3 regions of the Bradyrhizobium sp. WSM2254 genome follow, and region 1 is predicted to be linked to each of the others. Evidence: predicted binding sites of a transcription regulator. Region 1 holds the regulator's gene; each other region holds the start of a gene.
The links. Region 1 encodes LexA, which represses DNA repair genes until DNA is damaged. Its sites were predicted from a motif close to TGTTCNNNNTGTGTTCNG; they were not measured.
Positions count from the first base shown of each region.

Region 2: a site for LexA is predicted at 1,938-1,955, ahead of A3M7_RS0124310 (DUF3072 domain-containing protein). Genes of this name have one in related genera too.
Region 3: a site for LexA is predicted at 1,169-1,186, ahead of A3M7_RS0131315 (DNA recombination protein RmuC). Genes of this name have one in related genera too.

Region 1 covers NZ_AXAB01000029.1:76,173-80,341, reverse strand. The annotation lists gene glp (gephyrin-like molybdotransferase Glp) at 100-1,311, shown strand; gene lexA (transcriptional repressor LexA) at 1,487-2,188, shown strand; gene A3M7_RS49770 (hypothetical protein) at 2,367-2,570, shown strand; gene A3M7_RS49765 (hypothetical protein) at 2,764-3,198, shown strand; gene A3M7_RS0121935 (GAF domain-containing protein) at 3,419-4,169, shown strand, end outside.
Region 2 covers NZ_AXAB01000033.1:80,914-85,082, reverse strand. The annotation lists gene A3M7_RS0124325 (Do family serine endopeptidase) at 1-706, shown strand, start outside; gene A3M7_RS0124320 (hypothetical protein) at 973-1,335, shown strand; gene A3M7_RS0124315 (DUF6496 domain-containing protein) at 1,348-1,614, opposite strand; gene A3M7_RS0124310 (DUF3072 domain-containing protein) at 1,708-1,902, opposite strand; gene A3M7_RS49835 (hypothetical protein) at 2,017-2,238, shown strand; gene A3M7_RS49830 (hypothetical protein) at 2,258-2,467, shown strand; gene A3M7_RS0124295 (hypothetical protein) at 2,561-2,800, opposite strand; gene A3M7_RS0124290 (hypothetical protein) at 2,896-3,165, opposite strand; gene A3M7_RS50630 (hypothetical protein) at 3,098-3,526, shown strand; gene A3M7_RS0124280 (HWE histidine kinase domain-containing protein) at 3,523-4,169, opposite strand, start outside.
Region 3 covers NZ_AXAB01000051.1:1,850-6,018, forward strand. The annotation lists gene fmt (methionyl-tRNA formyltransferase) at 1-315, opposite strand, end outside; gene def (peptide deformylase) at 522-1,046, opposite strand; gene A3M7_RS0131315 (DNA recombination protein RmuC) at 1,218-2,420, shown strand; gene A3M7_RS0131320 (GIY-YIG nuclease family protein) at 2,509-2,811, shown strand; gene A3M7_RS0131325 (MFS transporter) at 2,982-4,169, shown strand, end outside.

The sequences.
Region 1 (4,169 bases):
GGATAAATCCTGATCCGGTCCCATTTTGCTTCATCGCCCGCGCTCGGCTAGAACTCTTGCCGCCTATTCGTCCAGACTTTCCGAGCAGGAGTTTTCGCCGTGGCCTTGATGCCGGTTTCTGACGCGCTCGTCGCGGTGCTGGCCGGCGTGAAGCCGTTGCCTGAAGAAATGATTCCACTCGACGAGGCCTATTACCGCGTACTGGCGCGCGACGTCGCGGCGCGGCGTACGCAGCCGCCGGAGGCGATGTCGGCGATGGACGGTTACGCCGTGCGCGCGGCCGATGCGGCCAAGGTCGACGCACAGCTCACCGTGATCGGCGAGGTCGCGGCGGGCCGGCCGTTTGCCGGATCGGTCGGCGTCGGCGAAGCGATGCGAATCTTCACCGGCGGCGTCGTTCCGGCCGGCGCGGACGCGGTCGTGATCCAGGAGGACACGGTCGCCGACGGCAGGCGCATCACGATCAAGCAAGCCGCCGTCACGGGGCGGCACATCCGCCCCGCCGGCGTCGACTTCCGCGAGGGCGACGTGCTCCTGCGCATGGGAACCCGGCTCACCGAGCGCGACCTCGCACTCGCCGCCGGGATGAATCACCCGCACCTCCCCGTCCGCCGCCGTCCGAAGGTCGCGATCCTCGCCACCGGCGACGAGCTGGTGATGCCGGGCACCAGCCCGGGCCCCGGCCAGATCGTCTATTCCAACGGCTACGCCCTGCACGCGCTCGCCCGCCAGGAGGGCGCAGATACCGTCGATCTCGGTGTTGCCGCCGATACGCTGGAGGCCACCACCGCCGGCATCCGCCGTGCCCGCGAGAGCGGCGCCGATATCCTGATTACGACCGGCGGCGCCTCGGTCGGCGACCACGATCTGGTCCAGCAGGCGCTGAGGGACGAAGGCATCGCGATGGCGTTCTGGAAGATCGCGATGCGGCCGGGCAAGCCGATGATGCACGGCCGGTTAGGAGCGATGGGTGTGATCGGCCTGCCCGGCAATCCCGTGTCGTCCTATGTGTGCGCCTTCCTGTTCATGGTGCCGTTGATTCGCGCGCTGTCGGGCCGCGCGGTGATTCATCATCGTCGCGAGCGCGCCGTGCTCGGCCGCGAGGTCGGTGCCAATGACCAGCGCGAAGATTATCTGCGCGCACGCCTGGAGCGGCGCGACGACGGCACGCTTGTCGCCCTTCCCGTCAATCATCAGGATTCCTCGCTGCTTGCGAATCTCGCTGCGGCACAGGCACTTCTCGTGCGCGCGCCGTTCGCGCCCAAGGCCGAGGCCGGCACGCCTTGCGAGGTGCTGCGACTGCCCGCCTGAACCCGCAAGTCGTGCGCGTTCCGCGAACTTTGTCGCGTTCACGGTAAATTAAGCAGTTGCGGAACACATATCGAACATATAGTGTCCGTTCATGATTTGTTTCGAGCATCTAGCGGCTCGCCGCTGAATTCACCGTCTCGGAATCGAACGACATCAACCGGGGGATTTGGTCGAGATGTTAACGCGCAAACAATACGAGCTTCTGCGATTCATCAGCGAGCGTTTGAAGGAAAGCGGCGTGCCGCCCTCCTTCGACGAGATGAAGGACGCGCTCGACCTGCGCTCGAAGTCAGGCATCCATCGCCTGATCACCGCACTGGAGGAGCGAGGCTTCATCCGGCGTCTGCCCAACCGGGCCCGCGCGATCGAGGTAATCAAGCTGCCCGAGCTCCAGGCCGCCGCCGGCAACCGGCGTGGCTTCACGCCGAGCGTCATCGAGGGCAATCTCGGCAAGGTGCGAGCGAGCTCCAGCGCCTCCGTGGACGAGGGCGAACGCCCCGTCGCGGTGCCGGTGATGGGCCGCATCGCGGCCGGCACACCGATCGAGGCGCTGCAGACCCGTAGCCACACCATCAGCGTACCGCCGGACATGCTCGGGTCGGGCGAACACTACGCGCTCGAAGTGCGCGGCGACTCGATGGTCGAAGCCGGCATCCTCGACGGCGACATGGCGCTGATCCAGCGCAACGAGAGCGCCGACACGGGCGACATCGTGGTGGCGCTGATCGACGACGAGGAAGCGACGCTGAAGCGCTTCCGCCGCCGCGGTGCCTCGATCGCGCTCGAGCCCGCCAATGCGGCCTATGAGGTCCGCATCCTGCCGCCCAACCGGGTGAAGATTCAGGGCAAGCTGATCGGCCTGTACCGCAAGTACTGAGCGCGCTCCGCCGCTTGGCGCCCCGCGCGTTGACGATTGGAGCGGACGATTGTCCGCTCCGGCTGGATAGTCTTTCTGGTTTTGCACAGATTATCCGGCCCCTCTCCCGCGGTACATCCTCGGGCACGCCGCACGAAGCCCTGATCGCTTCGCGGCGCTGGAGATCGAGGAGACCGTCATGCGCAAGATCGTTTTGAGCGCCGTCACGATCACGCTGATCGCAGCATCAGCGGCGCATACCTTCGCCGCACAGTCACACCATGTCCGCAAGGCAGCGCAGACGACGACGAGCGAGCAATTGCGCAATGCCCGCAACGCCGTCGCGCAGCCGCCGCAACCCGCCTGGCAATATTTGGGCTGGTCGGCACCTGCTGGTCGCTGACGGGGACGCACGCCAAATGCACAGGAGCGGACTTTGTTCCTCGTGCATTTGAAAAAGATATTGTGATGGCAGCCTGCGGATCTAAGTCGCAGATTTGCCTACAACCGAGAAGACGCTAACATGCTTCCACTCTGATAGGGGCTAGTGCCTCCGAAGGAGGCGCGGGTCGCTATCCCTGAATGAGGAGCACCCGATGTGTGACTACAGTCTGCATGCCGTCGCGACGCGTCCCGCAGAAGTCGGCGAGACGATCGTCACGACCACTTTCCGAGGCACCTCGACGCGCGGCTTCGCCTCTGAAGCCGACATGTCCGTCGCGGTCTGCCTGCTGCCGGGGACGGAGCTCGCCTTCGCCGACAACGTCCGCTACGACAATCGCTGGATCTGGACGCGCACCATCAACTCCCGCGTCGGCAAGTTCGGCAAGATCGATCCGCACATTCCCGATCGCCATCACGACGCGATCGAATTCCCCGACGGCAAATACGTACTGGTGACGCAGCTCGTCGAAGGCCAGCGCGCGACCGTGCTGCAGTTGCCGGTGACCCAGCCCGGCGGCGAGCGCGAGCACAAGCCGCAGGTCATCGCCGATGGTCGGCCGACCATCACCCGCCTGCCGATCGGCTGAGGCAGCTCCCCCGGCTCACGGGTCGGGGCCAGGATCGAAATCGCCATCGCCGGCCGTGGCCGGCGACGTGGTGCGGTTTGCGTCCTGAGAATCCAATCCGCCGAGATCCCCCGCGCCTCCCCGTCGCACGAAGTTTGCGCGGCTCTGCCTGAATTTTGAACGTCCGCTCCGCGGCTAGATCGCCGATGCTGTCATTGGCTTGAGGCGGCGGACACGGTCGATGAAAACCTTCATTCGCGTCGTTGAACTCTGGGTGCCGGACCGGACGCGCATGCGGCTGGAATTCGGCGGCGGCCTCTATGGCGAAGGGCTGTCCGCGTTCAAGGCCGTGAGCGAGAACTTGCGCTTCGGATACGACGAGGGCCTTCCCGGCAAGGCCTGGGCCAGCGGCCATCCCGTGATCCTCACCAAATTCGCCAACTCCTATTTCAAGCGGACCGATCAGGCGCTCGCGGCCGGCCTCACCTGCGGCGTGGCGGTGCCGGTGTTTTCAGGCGAATTCTTGCAGGCCGTCATGGTGCTGTTCTGCGGCGACGACGAGGCGCATGTCGGCGCGATCGAGCTCTGGCACAATGATCCCGATATCTCCCACGAGATGGGGCTCGTCGACGGCTACTATGGCACCGCCGACATGTTCGAATTCAACTCCCGCCACACCAGGTTTCCCCGCGGCTTCGGCCTGCCCGGACGCACCTGGAAAGCGGGCCTGCCGCTGATCATCAAGGACCTGCACAACGCCAGGAGTTTTCTGCGCTGGGAAGACGCCGCCGAAGTCGGCATCAATCTCGGCGTCGGCGTGCCCTATCGGACCGGCATCGACCAGACCTGGGTGCTGACTTTCCTCTCCGCGCAGGCGACGCCCATTGCGCGGCGCTTCGAGATCTGGGTGCCGAACGAGGCCCGTTCGGCACTGGTCTTTCGCGCCGCCGATTGCAGCGCGCAGACCGACCTTGCCGCGCTCTACGCGGACA
Region 2 (4,169 bases), on a different contig from region 1:
CGGCATCGGCTTCGACATTCCGGCCACGACCGCAAAGCTCGTCGTCGCGCAGTTGAAGGACAAGGGTGCGGTCACCCGCGGCTGGCTCGGCGTGCAGGTGCAGCCGGTGACGTCAGAGATCGCCGACAGCCTCGGCCTGAAGGAGGCGCGCGGCGCGATCGTCGACAATCCGCAGGACAATAGCCCGGCGGCAAAGGCCGGCATCGAGGCGGGCGACGTCATCACCGCCGTCAACGGTACCGCGATCAAGGACTCCCGCGATCTCGCCCGCACCATCGCCACGCTGGCGCCGGGCACGTCCGTGAAGCTCGACGTCTTCCACAAGGGCGCGAGCAAGACGGTGACCCTCGCGCTCGGCGAGCTGCCCAACGAGCGGCAGGCCCAAGGAAACGGAAAGGCCGACGAGGGCAAGGCGCAGCCGGGCAACGGCACGCCGCGCCTCGGGCTCAGCCTGGCGCCGGCCGGCGACGTGCAGGGCGCCGGCCAGAAGGGCGTCGTCGTCACCGAGGTCGATCCGCGAGGGCCGGCGGCGCAGCGCGGCATTCAGACCGGCGATGTCATCCTCAATGTCGGCGGCAAGCCCGTCGCCAATGTCGGCGACGTCCGCGCCGAGCTGGCGCAGGCCAAATCGTCCGGCAAGACCAGCGTGCTGTTGCAGGTCAAAAGTGCGGACGCGACCCGATTTGTCGCGGTGCCACTCGCGTAGGTCGAGCTCTTCCGGCGCAAATCCAAAAAGGCGGCCTTCGGGCCGCCTTTTCTCGTTGGCATCCGAGATACCCACAGGTCGCCGATAACATTCTCGTCAACGGCAGCATTGGTGACAGGTTCGTCCGAAAAAGCCGCGTTCGCTCGTCAGAATTCGATCGCGTGTTGCCTTGGCGGCAATGAAGGCGCCCAGGCGATTGCAAGAGTGGAACTTCGGACGTCCGGCCGTCTTGTGGAACCGGCGGTTCGTATTTGATCGGTGCCGACATGGATCGATTGAAGCTTTCGCTGAGACTTGCGCTGCTCGTGGCGCCGCTCGTGCTGTCGGCTGGAAGTGCCCTGGGGCGCGATGACGGCCGCTACGCCAATTCGCCGCTCAAGCCCTGGTTCGACAGCCTGCGCAGCCATCTCGGCCCGTGCTGCTCGGACGCCGACGGATTTGCCGTCTCCGATCCGGATTGGGAGTCGCATGACGGGCACTATCGCGTGCGCCTCGATGGGCAGTGGGTCGATGTGCCCGATGAAGCCGTCATCACCGAGCCGAACCGCGCCGGCCGCACCATGGTGTGGCCGGTGAAGACCGCGTTTGGCATCTCGATCCGCTGCTTCATGCCGGGCAGCATGATCTAGCGCCGATTGCCGCTATCGCTTGACGGATTTGCGTTTGGACGTTCTCTTGCTCGTCTTTTTCTTGGATGCCTTCCGCTTCGAGGCCTTCTTCGGGACCTTCTTGCCTTTCTTGCGCGCCTTCGACAGGCCGATTGCGATCGCCTGCTTGCGGCTCTTCACACGTCCGCCGCGACCACCGGGGCCGCTCTTTGCCGTGCCCTTCTTGTAGCGCCGCATTTCGCTTTCGACGTCGCTGCCGGCGCTGCGCGAGTAGCGGCGTTTCTTTGCCTTCCGTGCCATTCGGATTCTCCCTTGGCCGGGAGAAAACCCATTCGGCATAAGCATGGTTCCGAAAGCGCGCCCGCAACGTTCCGGATGCGCAATGCAGGCTGGCTAGAAGGAGTTCGCCAGTTCGATCTCCGCCTCGAGCACCTGGATGCGACGCGCAGCTTCAGTAAAGGACAGATCGCGATCGTATTGCGCGGGCTGATAGGCCTCCTCGCTGAGCCGCTTCAACCTCAGGCCCTGTGACCTCGTCATCTGCTCCGCGAGGAAAACCCTGGCGTCGTATTTACCTTGAACCTGCATCTGGCTTCTCCGTTCTGAAATGTGACTTGACTATATGTTCTTATTTTGTTCTAACAAGCCATGGACAACAGAATTAATGAAATTCGACGTAAGATCAGCGCCTTGAGGCTGGAAATGGCCGATGTCGAGGCGACCGTGCGCGGTCTCGTCGACCGCGATCGCGACTGCTCAGAAAAGGCCCTGGCGCAGATGGATCTGCGCCGGAAAATCAATCTGCTGATCGGCGAATGGAAGGCGGCTGGCGGTGGCAATGTCCTGCCGGATGTTCGCGATCGTGTACGTCTTCGTTCCCTCAAGAAAGCCGCGGGTCCCGTGCGCGCAATCGCGCGCCGCTGAGACATTTTGGGAGCGCGCCATGGAGGAAGACCCGGACACGTACCGGATCTTGAGACTGCGCGCCGAGATCCTCGAACTGGGGTCCGCGATCCGGCAATTGCAGCGCGAGGGTCTCGACGATGCCGCGGCCCAGCTTCTGATCGCACGCAAGCGGGCGCAGCTCGATCATCTCGTGAAGACGAACTCCGCGGGCGGTGGCCTGAACATCGCCGACATCCGGCGCAGCTAAGGCGTGCGCGGACGATGGCGTGAGAAGGATTGGATCGAACACCAAAGCAAGAAGGCCCCGCGATCGCGGGGCCTTCGATGAACGGCGGCGAGCCTACTTGGCGTTGGTCGTGCCCTTGTTGTTCGTCATGGTGCCGCCCTGGTCGGAGCCGGGACCGGAGCCGCCCTGACCGGAGGGATCGGCGCTCTTGGATTTCGTGTTGGCCCCCGTCGTCTGCGAGGACGACGTCGAGGATTCATGTTTCGCCTTGTGCGACTTCGCCTGCGCGGCGAACGGGGCGGCGGCGAGGCCGGTTGCCAACATCATGGCGAGGGCGAGCTTGGTCGTCTTCATGCGCGGGAACTCCCTGAGTTAAAATGACGCAGGCAGCCAACCGCCATCCGCCGCCGGAGTTCCCGACAAAGCAACTCACAGGTTTCACGCGCGGTTCAAGATTCCTTGTCCTCGGCGATGATGAACACGATGCCTGTGAGCATCGCGCCGATTGCGAATGTCGTCACTAACGTGACGACGAAAACGGCAGCGGCCGAATCTCCGCCGTGTTTCAGCAAATTTGCGACCGGCGGGTTGGATAGAACGAGCGCGAGACCGAAGGCGAGGCCGAGCGCCGCGCCCATCATCGCATGCGTCATGATCGTGATGATGCCGGTAGGAGAGATCAGACTTCGCGACTTTTTCGGCGACTTTCTCGCACGCATGGAACCGACCTCGTTCATCCGTGCAACGCAGCCGGCGATTTCGGGTTCCATCGGCATGAACGATTTGTCACGTCGGGCTTCATCCGACGTTCATGCCGACCTTGCGACCATGGAAGCCGTCAACACGGGAACATTCGATATGGGTAAGGTTGTCTTTCTCTATCGCTCACTGGCCTATCGAAACGCGGCCGCCGATATGCTGCGCAAGGCGCGCAAGCTGCCGCGCGGTGCCGAGCGAAGCGCGGCCCGCCGCTATGCGATGGCGTTACGCGATCTCGCGCAAACGGAAGCCTGGCTCGAAGGGCGCGTCGGCCATGAACCTCAGCCGGTGCGGCGCATGAAGGTCGCCGCGTCGGGTTAACCCGACGCGCGCTGGAGCGCGAGGACGGTGGTGGCGTCGAACTTGCCATGCGCGGCCGCGGTCGGGGTCTTCCGGGTCAACGGCACTTCCAGGCGGCACAACAGACCCTCGGCGCGCCAATCGAATTGCGCCTTTCCGCCGAGCTGGGACTCGACGCTCGCGAGCAGGCTCCGCGTGCCGAAGCCGCGAGATTTCGGCGTCCTCACCAGCGGACCGCCGGATTCCTCCCAGATCAGTGTGAGGTGGTCCTCCTCGACCTGCCAGCCGATCATGAGCCGGCCCGACCGCGTCGAGAGCGCGCCATACTTGGCCGAGTTGGTGAAAAGCTCGTGCAGCGCGAGAGCAAGCGTCTGGGCGGTTGCCGGCAGCAACTGAACCTCGGGCCCCGCCAGCTTGATCTGGCCGCCGAGCGAATAGGGCGCGAGTTCCTCGTCGATCAGCTTCGAGAGTTCGGCGCCCTGCCAGCTCGACAGCGACAGGATCGTATGCACGCGCGCCAGCGCGTTGATACGCCCCTCGACGGCGTTGACATAGGCCTTGACCTCGTCGGCACGGGTGAGACGCACGATCGATTGCGCAAGCGCCAGCGCATTCTTGGCACGATGATCGACTTCCCGCGCCAGCAGATTTTGCCGCTCCTCGG
Region 3 (4,169 bases), on a different contig from region 1:
GCCGAGCTTTGGCGCATCGAGAATGGCCTGCGGCAGGATCATGCCGTAGGCGACGACCACGGCGGCGTCGGCGTCAAAAGCGCGAAACTGCTCCAGCGCTTCCTCCGTCTTCAGCGTCTTCGGCGTCAGCACGGGCACGCCGAGTTTTCGCGCGGCTTCCTCCACCGGGGTCGGCTGCAGTTGCAGGCCGCGCCGCCCGCCCGGCTTCGGCGCACGCGTATAGACAGCCACGATTTCATGGCCATGCGCGACGAGCTCGAGCAGCGTCGGCACGGAGAAATCGGGCGTGCCCATGAAGATGAGGCGAAGGGGCATCAACAGAACTCGCTGCGTTCCCTCCCCCCTTGCGGGGGAGGGCTAGGGAGGGGGGTGCCACACGGCGCGCTCTGTCGGCGTAAGCGCGGACTAGTTCTTGGCCCCGGTTAGACTTTTTCCTGGGCTACCCCTCTCCCCCACCCTCCCCCGCAAGGGGGGAGGGAGCGCAGAGGCGTTCGCGGCGGCACCAGTCGCTTACAACTTACTTACTCCGCGCGCTTGGCGGCTTTCTCGAACTTCTTGATCACGCGGTCGCGCTTGAGCTTCGACAGATAGTCGACGAACAAGACGCCGTTGAGATGGTCGATCTCGTGCTGGATGCAGGTGGCGTAGAGGCCTTCGGCGTCCTCCTCGTGCACCTTGCCGTCGAGATCGGTGAAGCGCACGCGCACCTTCGCGGGACGTTCGACCTCCTCGTAATATTCGGGGATCGACAGGCAGCCTTCCTCGTAGACCGACAGCTCCTCGGACGAGGCGATGACTTCCGGATTGATGAAGACGCGCGGCTCCGGCTTGGTCTCGCCGTTCTCGTCGCGCTTGGCGAGGTCCATGGTGATCAGCCGCAACGGCTGCGCGATCTGGATCGCCGCGAGGCCAATGCCGGGCGCGTCGTACATGGTCTCGAACATGTCGTCGGCAAGCTTGCGGATCTCCGTCGTGACCTTCTCGATCGGCTTGGAGACCAGACGCAGCTGCTTGTCGGGCAGGATGATGATTTCTCTGAGGGCCATGGCGGCGATTTAAGCCGGGCGCCGGACGCGGTCAATGCGGCCAGGAACCCCGTTAACTCTCCGCTAACCATAAAACTTCAGGTTTCGTTAACCATAAAAATTAACGGGGCATTTACCGGAAATGTTCGCTATTCGTTCGTGCAGCCAGCCGAATCGGCTAGAAGGGCAGGCATGAACGAGATCATTTTCGTGGCCGGCGACTGGCCGGTGCGCACGATCGACGCGCTGATCGGCTTCGGTGTCCTGGTCCTCATCCTGCTGGTTGTGATCGCCGTGGTGATTGCACGCTCGGGGCGGCGCGGGGCGGAACTCGCGATGGCGAATGCGATCCGCGCCGACGAGCTCGAGGAGCGCATCAGCCAGATGCTGCACGCCCAGAGCGAAGCTGCCGGCCGTGCCGACGCCATGACCCAGGCGCTGGCCGGCCGCCAGGCCGAGATGGCCCGCGCGGTCAATGAGCGGCTGGATTCGGTCACCCATCGCGTCGGCCAGTCCATGGAGCACTCGACCCGCAACACCATGGAGAGCCTGCACGCCCTGCACGAGCGGCTCGGCATCATCGACAACGCGCACAAGAACCTCACCGACCTCACCACACAGGTAACGACGTTGCGCGACGTGCTCGCCAACAAGCAGTCGCGCGGCGCCTTCGGCCAGGCGCGGATGGAGGCGATCGTCCAGGACGGCTTGCCGAAGGGCGCCTACGAGTTCCAGTTCACGCTTTCGACCGGAAAGCGGCCGGACTGCGTCGTGTTCCTTCCCGATCAGCGCCCGCTCTGCATCGACGCGAAGTTTCCGCTGGAGGCGATGACCGCGCTGCACGATGCCCGCACCGATGAGGAGAAGCGGATCGCCACGCAGCGGCTGCGCGGCGACGTGATGAAGCATGTCAGCGACATCGCGGAAAAATATCTCGTCACCGGCGAGACCCAGGAGATGGCGCTGATGTTCGTGCCGTCGGAATCGGTCTACGCCGAGATCCATGACGGTTTCGACGACGTGATCCAGAAGGCCTATCGCGCCCGCGTGGTGCTGGTGTCGCCCTCGCTGCTGATGCTGGCGATCCAGGTGATGCAGCAGATCATGAAGGACGCGCGCATGCGCGACGCCGCCGACCAGATCCGCACCGAGGTCATCAAGCTCGGCGACGATCTCGGCCGCCTGCGCGACCGCGTCCTGAAGCTGCAGAAGCATTTTGCCGACGCCAACGAGGACGTCCGCCAGGTGCTGATCTCCGCCGACAAGATCGAGAAGCGCGCCGGACGGATCGAGGAGCTCGATTTCAGCAAGGCCGATGCGCCGGCGGAGGGCCCGCACCTGGTGGCAACCGGCGCGCCCGAACTGTTCCCGAGGAAGCTCCAGGCGGGGGAGTGATTCTCTTCTGAGATCCGGTACGCTGACGCCACAATTTCGCTGTCGTCGCCCGGCTTGACCGGGCGACCCAGTATCCCAGAGGCGGCAGATGGGCGCACGCTGCAACTACGTGTACATCCTCGCCAGCAAGATTGGGGGCACGCTGTATATCGGCTTGACGAATGACCGCATCCGCCGCGTAGCCGAGCACAAGTCAAAGCTGATCGAGAGTTTCACAGAGAAATATGACGTCGCGAGGCTCGTCTACTTCGAGCAGTTCGATGACCCCGAGAATGCGATCAAACGAGAGAAGCGGCTCAAGAAGTGGAACAGGGCCTGGAAGGTCCGCTTGATCGAGCAGCACAACCCGAATTGGGATGATCTCTATCCCGGAATAGCCGGACCACCATGACACTGTCGACGCTGTCATACCTCGCGAAGGCGGGGTATCCAGTACGCTGCGGCGGGTGTGATTGAACCGAGACGCTGGTGGTTACTGGATCGTCCGCCTTCGCGGACGATGACAGCGGAGAGGACGACGACAGCTCCCTTGTGGCCCCCAGAATCTGCTAACACCTCCCCATGACCGCCCCCGACGCGACCTCCCCCGCCGCGACTTCCGCCCCGGCCGCCTCCTGGCGTGACGGCCTTGCCGTGTACCTGCAACCGCGGGTGCTGATCGTGCTGTTCCTCGGCTTCTCGTCCGGGCTGCCGCTGGCGCTGTCGGGCTCGACGCTGCTGGTGTGGATGCGCGAGGCCGGGGTCGATCTCGGAACCATCGGGCTGTTTGCGCTGGTCGGCACGCCCTACACGCTGAAATTCTTGTGGGCGCCGCTGGTGGATGCGCTGCACGTGCCGCTGTTCACGCGCGCGTTCGGACGCCGGCGCGGCTGGCTGCTGTTCTCGCAGCTGCTGCTGATCGTCGCCATCCTGCTGCTGGCGCTGACCGATCCCGCACGCTCACCGTTCTACGTCGCGCTCGGCGCGCTGCTGGTGGCGACGACGTCCTCGACGCAGGACATCGTGGTCGACGCCTTCCGCGTCGAGAGCCTGCCGGAGAGCGAGCAGGCCGCCGGCATGGCGTCCTATGTCGCCGCCTATCGCATCGGCATGCTGGTCTCGACCGCGGGCGCGCTGTTCATCGTCTCCGGTTTCGAGAGCACCGGCATTCCGCGCACATCGGCCTGGATGTGGGGCTATGTGGTGATGGCGGCGATGGTGCTGATCGGCACGATCACGGCGCTGGCCGCGACCGAGCCCGAGCAGTCGGTGCGGGCGGAAGCCGCAACGCAGGCCGAGACGGCGTTCGCGCGCGTGCTGCACGCGGCGATCGGCGCCTTCTCGGAATTCCTGGCGCGCAAGGACGCGCTCGCTGCGCTTGCCTTCGTCGTGCTGTTCAAGTTCACCGACGCCTTCTCCGGCACCATGACGGCGCCGTTCGTGATCGACCTCGGCTTCTCCCGCAACGACTATGCGGCGATCGTGAAGGGCGTCGGCCTCGCCGCCACGCTGATCGGCGGCTTTGCCGGCGGCTTCGTCGCGCGGCGCTATTCACTGGCGACGAGCCTGTGGATCGGCGGCGTGGTGCAGGCGCTCGCCAACCTGTCGTTCTCCTGGCTGGCCTTCGTCGGCACCAGCCAATGGGCGCTCGCCTTCGCCATCACCTGCGAAAACTTCACCAGCGCCATCGGCACCGTGATCTTCGTCGCCTATCTCTCCGCGCTATGCCAGAACCCGCTGCACACGGCGACCCAATACGCGCTGCTGACC